Regions from separate parts of the Sediminitomix flava genome, predicted to be linked through region 1. Evidence: riboswitches for the same ligand, from Rfam matches in the RefSeq annotation. Region 1 holds a riboswitch; each other region holds the start of a gene.

What was found. A riboswitch is a leader RNA that binds a small molecule or an ion and turns the genes downstream of it on or off. The one in region 1 is predicted to bind S-adenosylmethionine.
Region 2: another riboswitch for S-adenosylmethionine. It lies ahead of BC781_RS18365 (hypothetical protein); the one in region 1 lies ahead of metH (methionine synthase).
Region 3: another riboswitch for S-adenosylmethionine. It lies ahead of BC781_RS07650 (O-acetylhomoserine aminocarboxypropyltransferase/cysteine synthase family protein); the one in region 1 lies ahead of metH (methionine synthase).
Region 4: another riboswitch for S-adenosylmethionine. It lies ahead of metK (methionine adenosyltransferase); the one in region 1 lies ahead of metH (methionine synthase).

The regions. Positions count from the first base shown of each region.
Region 1 is NZ_QGDO01000007.1:270,716-273,910, reverse strand. Features, by position in the region: gene BC781_RS21645 (formyltransferase family protein) at 1-171, shown strand, start outside; gene BC781_RS21640 (peptidase associated/transthyretin-like domain-containing protein) at 395-976, shown strand; SAM riboswitch class I at 1,042-1,151, shown strand; gene metH (methionine synthase) at 1,326-3,195, shown strand, end outside.
Region 2 is NZ_QGDO01000005.1:223,701-226,895, forward strand. Features, by position in the region: gene BC781_RS18355 (SDR family NAD(P)-dependent oxidoreductase) at 1-495, shown strand, start outside; gene BC781_RS18360 (DNA-3-methyladenine glycosylase I) at 570-1,127, shown strand; gene BC781_RS18365 (hypothetical protein) at 1,191-1,454, opposite strand; SAM-I-IV-variant riboswitch at 1,501-1,593, opposite strand; gene BC781_RS18370 (BlaI/MecI/CopY family transcriptional regulator) at 1,795-2,175, shown strand; gene BC781_RS18375 (M23/M56 family metallopeptidase) at 2,172-3,195, shown strand, end outside.
Region 3 is NZ_QGDO01000002.1:77,673-80,867, reverse strand. Features, by position in the region: gene dacB (D-alanyl-D-alanine carboxypeptidase/D-alanyl-D-alanine endopeptidase) at 1-712, shown strand, start outside; SAM riboswitch class I at 898-1,018, shown strand; gene BC781_RS07650 (O-acetylhomoserine aminocarboxypropyltransferase/cysteine synthase family protein) at 1,306-2,631, shown strand; gene metX (homoserine O-acetyltransferase MetX) at 2,683-3,195, shown strand, end outside.
Region 4 is NZ_QGDO01000002.1:1,220,516-1,223,710, reverse strand. Features, by position in the region: gene BC781_RS12040 (tetratricopeptide repeat protein) at 1-258, opposite strand, end outside; gene metK (methionine adenosyltransferase) at 353-1,630, opposite strand; SAM riboswitch class I at 1,862-1,971, opposite strand; gene BC781_RS12030 (carbonic anhydrase family protein) at 2,135-2,887, shown strand; gene BC781_RS12025 (BLUF domain-containing protein) at 3,000-3,195, shown strand, end outside.

The sequences.
Region 1 (3,195 bases):
ATACCACAATTCAAAGAGCCTAAATATCCATATATGTCATGGCCATCTATTCAAACTCTTGATAGATTGAAAGAAAAAGGTTTAGAATACACAAATTGGACTGAAGTAAGACAATATACTAGATTCACACCCAATCAAAAGGTACATACAATAGAAGAGTCATACGCTTAGATTTTCTATTAAAGTATAAAAGGCTATAAGTTAAATCTTATGGCCTTTTTTTGTTTTTTTTATAGCTGTAAAAACAAAACCTTACTTGATTAGGTTATTCACTTATGTTTTAACCCATTAAGAGAATTTATGACTTTTAAAGTCAACAAACAGTAATACTGTTAAATTTATTCCGATAATGATATTTTACTAGCAAATTACTTCAATATAGAATCAGATTTTTATGAGAAGAAACATCAATTATATAACCTTAGTCATAGTAGGACTATTCTTTTATTTCCCATCTTTTGCTCAAGACCAAGCTAAGACTGATAAATTAACAGTAATTGTTTACGAAAAAGAAACAGGGCGTCCGTTGAACAGAGCGCATGTGTTGGCAGGAAGAACAGGAGCTATTACGAAAGGAGATGGTAGAGCAGAAATGCTGATCAAACCTGTAGATAGTATTCAAGTGAGTTTTCAAGGATATAAAACAGTAAAGGTGGCTTTACCTGAGTTTGAAGGTAAGGATCATTTATTCATTAAAGTACCTTTATCCGAAATGACAGTTTACTTGGATGAAGTTGATATTTTTCCATTTCCAGAAACCAAAGAAGAGTTTAAAGCAACTTTCTTAGCATTGAAAAATATGCAAACCGAAAATCAAAGATGGGCAATGGAATTAAAAAATAACTTTAAGCCATTTAGTAACCCACAAATTGTAATGTCATATCGTTCTAATTACCAAGATCCACAAGAACAATATCGAATTTGGATGAATATACAGAAAGAACCTGTGGGAGAAGGACAAAATTGGAGAAATTAATTAAGTGAAATTACATTTCTCAATAATAAAATTTTAATAATAAGATTGATTACATATCTTTGTACCACTTATCCTGAAAGGTGGAGAGACCGGGCTCAATGATGCCTTGGCAACCAAGAAGCTTTACATGCTTGGTGCCAATTCCCGGCTCAGAGGTGTCTGAGGAAGATAGGTGAAAGCAATCATAGATTTATTTTGATTAAATAGGGCTTTCTTGCCCTTTTTTTTATGACCAAAAACTACTTACAAAGTATATGTAAGTTGCTAGTAATCAATCAAGAATTTTCTATTGTTTGTTTTCACATGCGTCTGTATAATTAGTGTGTCAAAATATGAATTGACTGCAAGCATGGAGAAAAAAGACATCAAAGACTTAGCGAAAGAACGTATTCTAATTTTGGATGGTGCAATGGGTACTATGATCCAACGCCATAAATTAGAAGAAAAAGATTTTAGAGGAGATAGATTTACTGATCATCCATCTGACCTTAAAGGCAACAACGATTTATTGTCTATTACTCGTCCAGATATTATTAAGGATATCCATAGACAGTATTTCTTGGCAGGGGCAGATATTGTTGAAACCAATACCTTTAGTGGTACAACAATAGCCATGGAAGATTATAAGCTTGAACATATAGTTTATGAACTTAACTATGAATCTGCAAGAATAGCCAAAGAAGTAGCTGATGAATTAACAGCGGAAGATCCTTCTAAGCCTAAATATGTGGCAGGTTCTATGGGACCTACAAACAGAACAGCTTCCATTTCCCCAGATGTGAATGATCCGGGTTATCGTGCCGTTACTTTCGATCAACTTGTAGATGCATACTATTTACAGACCAAAGGATTAGTAGAAGGTGGTTGTGATCTACTTCTAGTCGAAACGGTTTTTGATACGCTAAACTGTAAGGCGGCTTTATTTGCGATCGAAAAGTATTTTGATGATCAAGAAAAAGGTAATGTTGAAATCACTGATGAATTTCCAAATCTAAGCTATGGTAAAAGACTTCCTGTAATGGTTTCTGGTACTATTACTGACGCGAGTGGTCGTACGCTTTCTGGACAGGTTGCAGAAGCATTTTGGCATTCCATTTCACACGCAAACTTGTTTAGTGTAGGTTTGAACTGTGCTTTAGGTGCAGATCTTCTCAGGCCTTATGTTCAAGAACTTTCAAGAGTCTCTAATTGTCTAATCTCAGCACACCCAAATGCAGGTCTTCCAAACGAATTTGGTCAATACGATCAAACAGGAGAGGAGATGGCAGAAATTATTGAAGGCTTTGCTAGTAATGGTCTAGTAAATATTATTGGTGGATGTTGTGGTACTACACCAGATCACATTCAGAAAATTGCTGAAGTAGTTAGTCCTCATGAAACAAGACAAATTCCTGAAGAAGATGCAGTACTTCACCTATCTGGACTAGAACCTATTTCTATCAAAGAAGATAGTATGTTTGCTAACATTGGTGAGCGTACAAATGTTACTGGTTCGTTGAAGTTTAAAAGACTTATCAAAGAAGATAAGTACGATGAAGCTTTGGAGGTTGCTCGTAGCCAAGTAGAAGGTGGTGCACAAATGATTGATGTAAATATGGATGAAGGGATGTTGGATTCTGAGGAAGCCATGACCCGATTCCTAAACCTCATTGCATCTGAACCAGATATTGCTCGTTTACCAATTATGATTGACTCTTCAAAATGGTCAGTAATTGAAGCTGGTCTGAAGTGTGTACAAGGTAAAGGGGTTGTAAACTCAATTTCTTTGAAAGAGGGAGAAGAAGAGTTTATTAAAAAGGCAGAACTGGTAAAGAAATATGGAGCAGCTGTAGTAGTCATGGCATTTGATGAAACAGGGCAAGCGGATAGTTATCAAAGAAGAATTGAAATCTGTAAGAGATCATATGATATATTAGTAGAGAAAGTTAATTTCCCTCCACAAGACATCATTTTTGACCCTAACGTACTTACTGTTGCTACAGGTATTGATGAGCACAATAATTACGGTGTTGATTTTATTGAGGCTACACGTTGGATCAAACAGAATCTTCCTCATGCGAAAGTGAGTGGAGGTATCAGTAATGTCTCTTTCTCTTTTAGAGGTAACAATGTAGTTCGTGAAGCAATGCACTCAGCATTCCTTTATCATGCAATTAAAGCAGGTTTGGATATGGGTATTGTAAACGCTGGTATGATTGAGGTCTATGAAGAGATTCCTA
Region 2 (3,195 bases), on a different contig from region 1:
GAATTAAATATGCTTCAAGTAAACTGTGCTGCAGTCTTAAAGCTTAATTATCACTTCGCCAAAAGATTTGCTGAAGAAAGGAGAGGGGGAATTATATTATTAAGTTCTTTGGTAAGCTTTCAAGGAGTTCCTTTAGCTTCAAATTATGCTGCAAGTAAAGCATATGTTCAATCATTAGCTGAAGGATTATCTTATGAAATGAAAGACCATAATGTGGACGTTTTAGCAGCTGCACCTGGGCCCGTTAAAACACCATTCTCAGAACGAGCAGATATGAAAATGAATATGGCACTTTCCACGAGTATGATTGGAGTTCCTATACTCAAAGCTTTAGGTAGAAAAAGTACTGTACTTCCTGGTTTACTCACAAAACTGCTCATTTACTCTCTTGATTTTTTACCGCGTTGGGCGAGAGTTCGAGTGATGAAGTCTATAATGGGTAAAATGACGGAACATCAGAACATCTTTGAAAACACTTCAGATCATCTACATTAAATCCTTTGCATAATTCTAGTAATTGTCTATTTATTTTATAATTTTATTAGAATAAAATATAATAATACTAGAAGATGGAGCCAAAGCCAAAATCATATTGTCAAGCTGTAGCTTTGATGAAAGAAGATGATGTAAATAGATTTTACCATGATCATGAGTATGGATTTCCTTTAGAATCGGATAATGAGTTGTTTGGTAGATTGATTTTAGAGATAAATCAAGCAGGACTCTCTTGGACAACAATTTTGAATAAAAAAGAGAATTTCTATGAGGCTTATGATCAATATGAGATTGAAGTTGTAGCAAATTACTCAGAAGGAGATAGAGAAAGGCTTCTATCTGATAAGGGAATAATTAGGAATAAACTAAAAGTCAATGCAGCTATTCATAATGCAAATGTGATTTTGGGATTACAAAAAGAACATGGTTCATTTAAAAATTGGCTAGACTTGAATCACCCAAAGACAAAAGAAGAGTGGGTGAAATTATTTAAAAAGACATTCAAGTTTACAGGAGGTGAGATTACTAATGAATTTCTGATGAGTACAGGATATTTAAAAGGAGCTCACGATAAAGATTGTCCTGTATATCATGAAATATTGAAATTAAACCCTAAGTGGGCGTCTGAATAAATGATGATCTAGGAATTAAATAACAGAGTCCTTTAAATTATTCATTAAAAGGACTCTTTTTTATTATCTAACAAGTTGAATATGCCCATCACTCAATTCAATTGGATGATATATAGAGTGGGCAATAATTTGTTTTTCTTCTGGATCTTTAATTAGATCACGACTTATAATTTCACTTTGTAGTGTATGGATATATGCTTGTTTTATTATATTCCATCCTTTATCTGCTACTAAGTAATTGAATCGATCAACTAATTTTTGAGCGCTTTCTGTGGAAAACTTCTCTTTAAATTCTACGGTTTTTCTTTCGATTATATCAAGTGCCATGTTGTTTTGATTTAAAAAGTGAAACAATGAAATGGCCTCAAGTGAAGGGAGTACATTTTTTTGTCTATACTGACCACATCCTTCAACCACCGTGGCTCTTTTGCTCGGTTGGTATCTTTAAAGATTCTTGATGCTATTGCAAATTTGAAGCTTTAGATCTTCTTTATCAAATAAAAGTTAATAAAGTTTAATTGTTAGACTGAAATTTATTGAGATATCCTTTTAAAACGGAGAATAGAATCTTTTGTTTTAGAATCTGAAAAACAATAACAAATATTTTTTTAATCTTTTATGACTATAAAAATAGTTTTATAACTACAAAAGTAATTATATTGCAGTCATGAAAGAATTGACAAAGGCAGAAGAACAAATTATGCAATATGTATGGAAGCTTGAAAAAGCATATCTAAAAGATATTGTAGCCCAATTTCCAGAGCCTAAACCAGCATATACGACTATCTCAACTGTGATTCGTGTGTTGACTAAAAAAGGTTTCTTGGGATTTAATACTTACGGTAAGGTAAATGAATATTATCCTTTGGTGTCGAAAAAGGAATATTTTGGATCACATTTCAAAGGAATAGTCAAGTCATTTTTTAATGGTTCTTTATCGGGTTTTGCTTCTTTTTTTACAGAGAGTGAAGATTTAAGTATTTCTGAACTTGAGGAAATTAAAAGAATGGTTGAAGATAAAATAGATCAAAAGAAAAAAACAAAATGATCGAGTTTTTACACTTTCTATGGAAGTCGAGTGTATTGATGACCATACCATATCTATTTTTTCGTGTACTCTTCCAGAAGGCTACTTTCCATCAGTTAAATAGAGGGATTCTTTATTTGATTCTGATAAGTTCAATTCTTGGACCACTAGTATCTTTTGATATTCCTATTGAAGATAATTTAAAGAAATATACATTATGGATAGAAGATTTTGAGAAAATCGAAAATTCTCAAAATATAGATGTATTAGAAGTGTCACAAGCAATGTCGTTTGAATGGAGTACACTGCTATTTGTCATCTATATATTTGGTGTGATATTGTTTTTAATAAGGTTTATAATTCAATTTAGACAGTTGATTTCGATCAGAAGTTCAGCTTTAAAGACAGAAATTAAAGGAAATACCTTTTATTTAACAAATCACCCTTCTGCCCCTTTCTCTTTCTTTCATTGGATTTTTTTACCGTCCAATTATAAGTCAATAGATGGTATTAAGTCTATTATTACACATGAACAAGCTCATGTCCGACAGCTCCACTCTTTTGATAGCATCTTACTAGAATGTTATACCATTTTGTTTTGGTGTAACCCTTTTGCTTTTGTCCTTAAAAATTCTTTCAACATTCTTCATGAATATTTAGCAGATCAAAAGGTGCTTTCAAGAAATGAGTCGGAGGTTAATTATTTAAAATTAATGCTTTCACAGGTAGAGAATAAACATTTATTACTCAGTAAAAACTTTGGAAGCAAACTTAAAAAGCGAGTACAAATGATTCAGAATAATAAAAGCTCAAGACTAAAACAATTTAGCTATCTACTTTTTATTCCTTTACTAGGTATACTTATTCAAGCTATTTCTATAGAGAATTCAAGCTTTGATAATGAACCAAGTATCGTCCCATTAAAAATGGAAAAGGTAGAAGTATCTTCTCATTTTGGTATGCGTTTTCATCCTATTTCAAAGAAAAAACTAATGCACAAGGGTATTGATTTTAGGGCGAAAATTGGAACTCCAGTTGTAG
Region 3 (3,195 bases), on a different contig from region 1:
GTCAATTCCTCCCCATCGAAATCGTTTTAAAATCAAGGGTGCATTACCTTTTCCAAGTCTTCAGACAACTCATTCTATGGTGGATTATATGAAAGGTTTAGGGGTTGAAATTCAAGGAGAAACATTAGTATCTAATCTTGAAGAGAAGAATCTTAATCTTATAAGTGTAATTCAATCAGAGACATTGTCAAATTTGATTACAGAGGTCAACCATAAGAGTAATAATTTGTATGCTGAATGTCTGGCTAAAGCAATTTCTCATCAAAAACTTGGAGTAAAGGGGAGTACTGAAAAAGGGATTGAAAGGATTCGTAATGAATGGGAGAATCGAGGTTTGCCAATGTCAGGATTTAATATGGAGGATGGTAGTGGTCTATCAAGATTTAACAGTGTTACTAGTCGTCAAATGACTTTGATGTTATCTAAAATGACCCGTACGAATGTCTTTAATTCATTCAAAAAATCAATCCCGATTGTAGGGAAGTCAGGGACGGTGAAATACATGTGTAGGTCTTCTATTGCAAATGGAAAAATCCATGCAAAGAGTGGAAGTATGAAGCGCGTTTTAGCTTATTCTGGTTATGCTGAAAATATGGATTCGGAAGAGTTTGCTTTTGCTATTATCATAAATAATTATGACGATTCTAAAACTATTCGTCCTCTCATCGAAAAATTCTTTGATCAATTAGTTCAAGTTTCTTTGGTTGACTAAAGTTGTTGATTTTCAGTTTGTTTGATTTTGCTTTTTAAATAGTTGATGGAATTGAAAATGTTTAAATGTTTTCAGTGATTTATTTAGATTATTTGAAAAAAATCGAATGATTATTTGGATACTAAAAAAAAGTGCCGTTGTTTTGAGGTATCAATTCTCGATCAACCGCACTTTTTTAGTGTCTGGGTTTATAGGGAAGAGGCGAGAGACAAGGCTCAATGACCCTCTAGCAACCTGTCCTTCCAAAGTGAAGAAACGATAAGGTGCTAAATCCTTGCCTAAATCAAGTTTTAGGATATATAAATCGAAACAATAATGAAAACAACTACAACAAAAACTTCCGTTCTTGCGGGATCACATCATCATCTGATAGGTACAATTTTTATTTCTACAAAGTACCGAATGCGCTTGCGAATGCGAATGTGCTAGTCACATACATACCCTTTCTAAAATTCCCTATTCTATTCGATTAATAGCTAGAATAATCATATACAATTTGCTGTATATCACATCGGCATATCTGTATCTGGGAATTCTCGACACATCTGTGTCAACCTATTTTCTTATTTAACACCTTCAAAATCATTACTACTATGTCAAATGCAAGTTTACATTTCGATACTTTACAAGTACACGCAGGTCAAGATATAGACCCTACTACAGGATCAAGAGCTGTGCCTATTTATCAGACGACTTCATACGGGTTTAAGGATGCCGACCATGGTGCTAACTTATTTGCACTGAAGGAATTCGGGAATATCTATACTCGTATCATGAACCCAACTACGGATGTTTTTGAAAAAAGAATTGCTGCCCTAGAAGGTGGCGTAGCTGCTGTAGCTGTCGCTTCAGGACAAGCTGCCCAGTTCATTGCATTAAATAACTTATGCCAAGCAGGTGATAATATCGTTAGCTCGACTTACCTCTATGGCGGAACTTACAATCAATTCAAAATTGCTTTTCAACGTTTAGGAATTGAAGTCAACTTTGTTGATGGTGATCAACCTCAAGCTTTTGATGAAGCAATTAATGAAAAGACAAAAGCAATTTACCTTGAAACCATCGGGAACCCAGGTTTCAATATTCCAGATTTTGAAAAAATAGCAGCGATAGCCAAAAAGCATGATATTCCATTAGTTGTGGATAATACTTTTGGTGCAGGAGGTTATTTATTCAAGCCGCTACAACACGGCGCTAATATCGTAACTGCTTCTGCTACCAAGTGGATTGGTGGCCATGGAACCTCGATTGGCGGTGTAATCGTAGATGGGGGAAATTATAATTGGGGAAATGGAAAATTCCCTCAATTCTCGGAACCTTCAGAGGGCTATCATGGATTGAATTTTTGGGAGACTTTCGGTTCTGAAAGTCCTTTTGGAAACATTGCGTTTGCAATCCGTGCAAGAGTAGAGGGCTTAAGAGATTTTGGACCATCACTTAGTCCTTTCAACTCATTCCAACTATTACAAGGTTTAGAGACTCTTTCTTTGAGAGTGGACAGACATGTGAGCAATGCGCTAAAGTTAGCGGAGTGGTTGGATGAAAAAGGAATTGTTGCTAAAGTAAATTACCCTGGATTGAAAGATAATCCTCACCATGAGTTGGCTAAGAAATACTTAACCAATGGATTTGGTGCAGTACTTTCTTTTGAATTGAAAGGCGGGTTAGAAGAAGCTAAGACATTTGTAAACTCTTTGGAATTAGTGAGTCATTTGGCAAATGTAGGGGATGCTAAAACATTAATTATTCATCCGGCTTCAACGACTCACCAACAATTGAGTGAAGAAGAACAAGCTGCCGCAGGTGTAACTCCAGCATTGTTGAGAGTATCTGTAGGTATTGAACATATTGAAGATATCAAATCTGATTTTGAAAAAGCATTTGCAGCCGCATTTGCTAATGAAGAACTAGCAGTCTAAACAAAACCAAGGCAGTCCTTCGGGACTGCTTTTCAACATTTACACAGAATTATGCACACACAAGTCTTTACATATCAGCAGGAATTTGAACTGGAGTCGGGAGAAATACTTCCTGAATTTCAATTGGAATACCAAACCGCAGGTAAAATCAATGAAGATGGCTCAAATATTATTTGGGCTTGTCATGCTTTAACTGGAAATGCCGATGTCATGGACTGGTGGAGTGGTTTGTTTGGGGATAATAAAATCTTTAATCCAGACGAACATTTCATTATTTGTGCAAATGTGTTGGGTTCTTGTTACGGTTCTACAGGACCACTTTCAGTAAATCCTAGAACTAATAAACCTTATTATCATTCTTTTCCAAGTATCACAATTCGTGATATGGTCAATGCGCTAGATCTCCTGAGAGTAGATTTGGGGATTTCAAAGATTCATACTTTAATAGGTGGTTCTTTAGGAGGACAACAAGCTTTAGAGTGGGCAGTAAAACACCCTACTTTAGCTGAGAATCTGATCATCGTAGCTTCAAATGCAAAACATTCTCCTTGGGGAATTGCATTT
Region 4 (3,195 bases), on a different contig from region 1:
GGTTACATTTTCAATAAGTGCCCACATATTATCGACTTGTTCAAGGGCTTTGATTTGCACTTGTGTCATTTCTGGAGCTACTGCTTTCATTGCTTCTGAAATACAATTTTCCATTATCTCATCGTCAATTTCTTCAGGAGCATAATTTCGTAAGCAATCACATGTGTACGAACTTACTTTTTGATCTAAAGCAACTTGAGCATTTGCTTGAAAGGTGAAGTATAAAAGGCTGGTAACAAAAAAGATAATCTTCTTCATAAATATCAATCTCTACATTTACCCAAAGGGTGAAAAAGTGAAAAACCCCAACCTAACAAGTAGATTGGGGTTCAAATGTATATGATTTGGAAGATTAAAGGCTAAAATCGTCTTTAATTTTTCCTACATAATCTGTCTTTTCCCAAGTGAAGAACTCAACTTCTTTAAGTTCTTTCTTACGGATTTCTGTCTTAACACCATCAACTTCAGTGATATCAACTGTGTTGAATTCTACTTCAGCAGTGTAAGGAGAACGACCTACGTGCCCGTAAGCTGCCGTTGGAGTATAGATAGGGTTTTTCAATCCCAGACGATCGATAATTGCTTTAGGACGCATATCGAAAATTTGAGAAAGTTTAGCCGCAATTTCTACATCAGAAAGACCTACTTTAGCTGTACCATAAGTATTGATATTCAAAGATACTGGATTTGAGATACCAATTGCATAAGCAACTTGTACCAACGCTTCGTCTGCCAATCCTGCTGCAACTACGTTTTTCGCGATGTGACGAGCAGCATAAGCAGCCGAACGGTCTACTTTAGAAGGATCTTTTCCTGAAAATGCACCGCCACCGTGAGCACCTTTACCACCGTAAGTATCTACAATAATTTTACGACCAGTCAAACCTGCATCACCGTGAGGTCCACCAATCACAAATTTACCTGTAGGGTTGATGTGATAGATTGTATCTCCGTCTAATAATTCAGCAGGAATTACTCTAGCAATAACATGCTCTTTTACATCCTCAGCAATTTTTGCTAACATTTCTTCTTCTGCTGCAAAATCATCGTGTTGAGTAGAAACAACAATTGTATGAACACGCTTTGGTTTACCGTCTTCATTATACTCAATCGTTACTTGAGCTTTTGCATCAGGGCGAAGATATGGCATTACATCAGATTCATTTTTACGGATGTTAGCCAATTCCTTTACCAAACGGTGAGAGAATGCCAAAGCTGTAGGCAAATATTCTGGAGTCTCATTTGTGGCATAACCAAACATCATCCCTTGATCTCCTGCTCCTTGCTCTTTATCAACTCCTTCTCCTTCATTTACACCTTGTGCAATATCAGGTGATTGACTGTGCAGTGCCACTTGAACACCACAAGAGTCTCCAGAGAATTGATAATTATCTTTGTTATAACCTATATTATTAATTGTCTCGCGTACAATATCAGGGATTTCTACGTATGCTTTTGTTGTGATTTCTCCAGCTAATACTGCAAGCCCTGTAGTTACGAGCGTCTCACAAGCAACACGAGAGTCTGGGTCTTGAGACAACATTGCGTCTAAGACTGAGTCTGAGATTTGGTCAGCAACTTTATCAGGGTGCCCTTCAGACACCGATTCAGATGTGAATAGGTATGCCATTCTTGAGTTATTAAATTTAAATCAACTTTTATTTAGATTCTGGATATCTCGTGAACTATTGTTCCGATGCTAAACAGCTTACAATGTAGATTTGTTTGGTCAAGAACCTATATTTTTCTTAGATCAAAAATCACATTCCAATGAAAAGCACTAAATTTTATACAGAAAATGATAGTGCACGGTGCAATCCAAAACGCTATCAAAAAAGAAGAGTCCATATCGGTAGGATGAAACTTATCTTCTCCTGACTCTTGTCAGAAATGGGAATTAGCACCTGCCTATTTGGAAGGGGGTTGCTAAGACTTCATCGGGCCCAGTCCCTCGGTCTTTCTTGATAAGCTATACAAAGGTATATAAATTCTATTGTGTCACCAATTTTATTTAGAAAGATTCAATAAAAGGATTTTCACGAAGAGTTTCAGAATTGGATAAACTATTGTGATTTAGATGAATGTAGGTCTGAATTATTCAAGAAGAAAATGATGTTTATGTATTAAAAATCATATGAAAAGTATCATTCTCTTTTTGCTATGTAGCTTTTTTATAGCTTGTAAACATTCTCCCAAAGACGAAACTGTTGCCGATAATCATCTCAAACAAACACATTACCTTTCTGTAGAGAAAGGGCATGGGAAGTTACAATCACCTATAAATATAGTAACCTCCGAAGAAGACGATTCAACACATACGATTTATTATAATTATACACATATCACAGATAAACCTCACCAACTTATCAATGAAGGCAAAACGGTAAAAGTAGAATATGAACCTGGAAGTACGTTTAGTTTTGATGGAATAGAGTACAATTTTGACCAACTTCACTTTCATACTCCGTCAGAACATTTGATAGATGGTGTGACATATCCAATGGAAATGCATTTGGTACATTCAAATACTAATAAGGATGGTTCTAAAAATTACTTAGTTTTAGCTGTGCTTTTTAAAGAAGGAACAGATCCTAATTTCTTTAAAGAATTGATCGAACGAATTCCAGACAAAGTAGGGGATAGAGTTGTATTGCCTGCTAAATCTCTAGATGTTCGTTCTCTTGCCAAAGGGCTTGACAAAAGTAAGGATTTTGCATTTTTTCATTATAGAGGTTCACTTACCACACCGCCCCATACCGAACGAGTTGAGTGGATTATTTTTAAGCATATTTTTGAAGCCTCACCTCACACGATACAGCGAATTAATAAAATTGAAGGAGATAATGCGAGGCATATTCAAGAGGTTTTCAATCGAGAAATTGATTGATTCTTGTATTCAAACTGAAATCATTCTTATGTAAAAAAGTGCTCGAAATTGACTGAAAATAAAAAAGCAGATCATAGATATTGGAGTATCATTCACTTAAACAGTTTTAAAAATGATCTACTATCTATGTTATTCGAGTACTCGTTCAGAAGAACTATCAGATGATGAATTGTTTGAAATCTTGAAAAAAAGTCAAACCAACAATGCTGACAAGAAAATCTCAGGAATGCTGTTGTGTTCAGATGAGTATTTTCTTCAGGTACTTGAAGGCGATGAAGAGCAAGTGAAAGCGCTGTACAACAAGATTT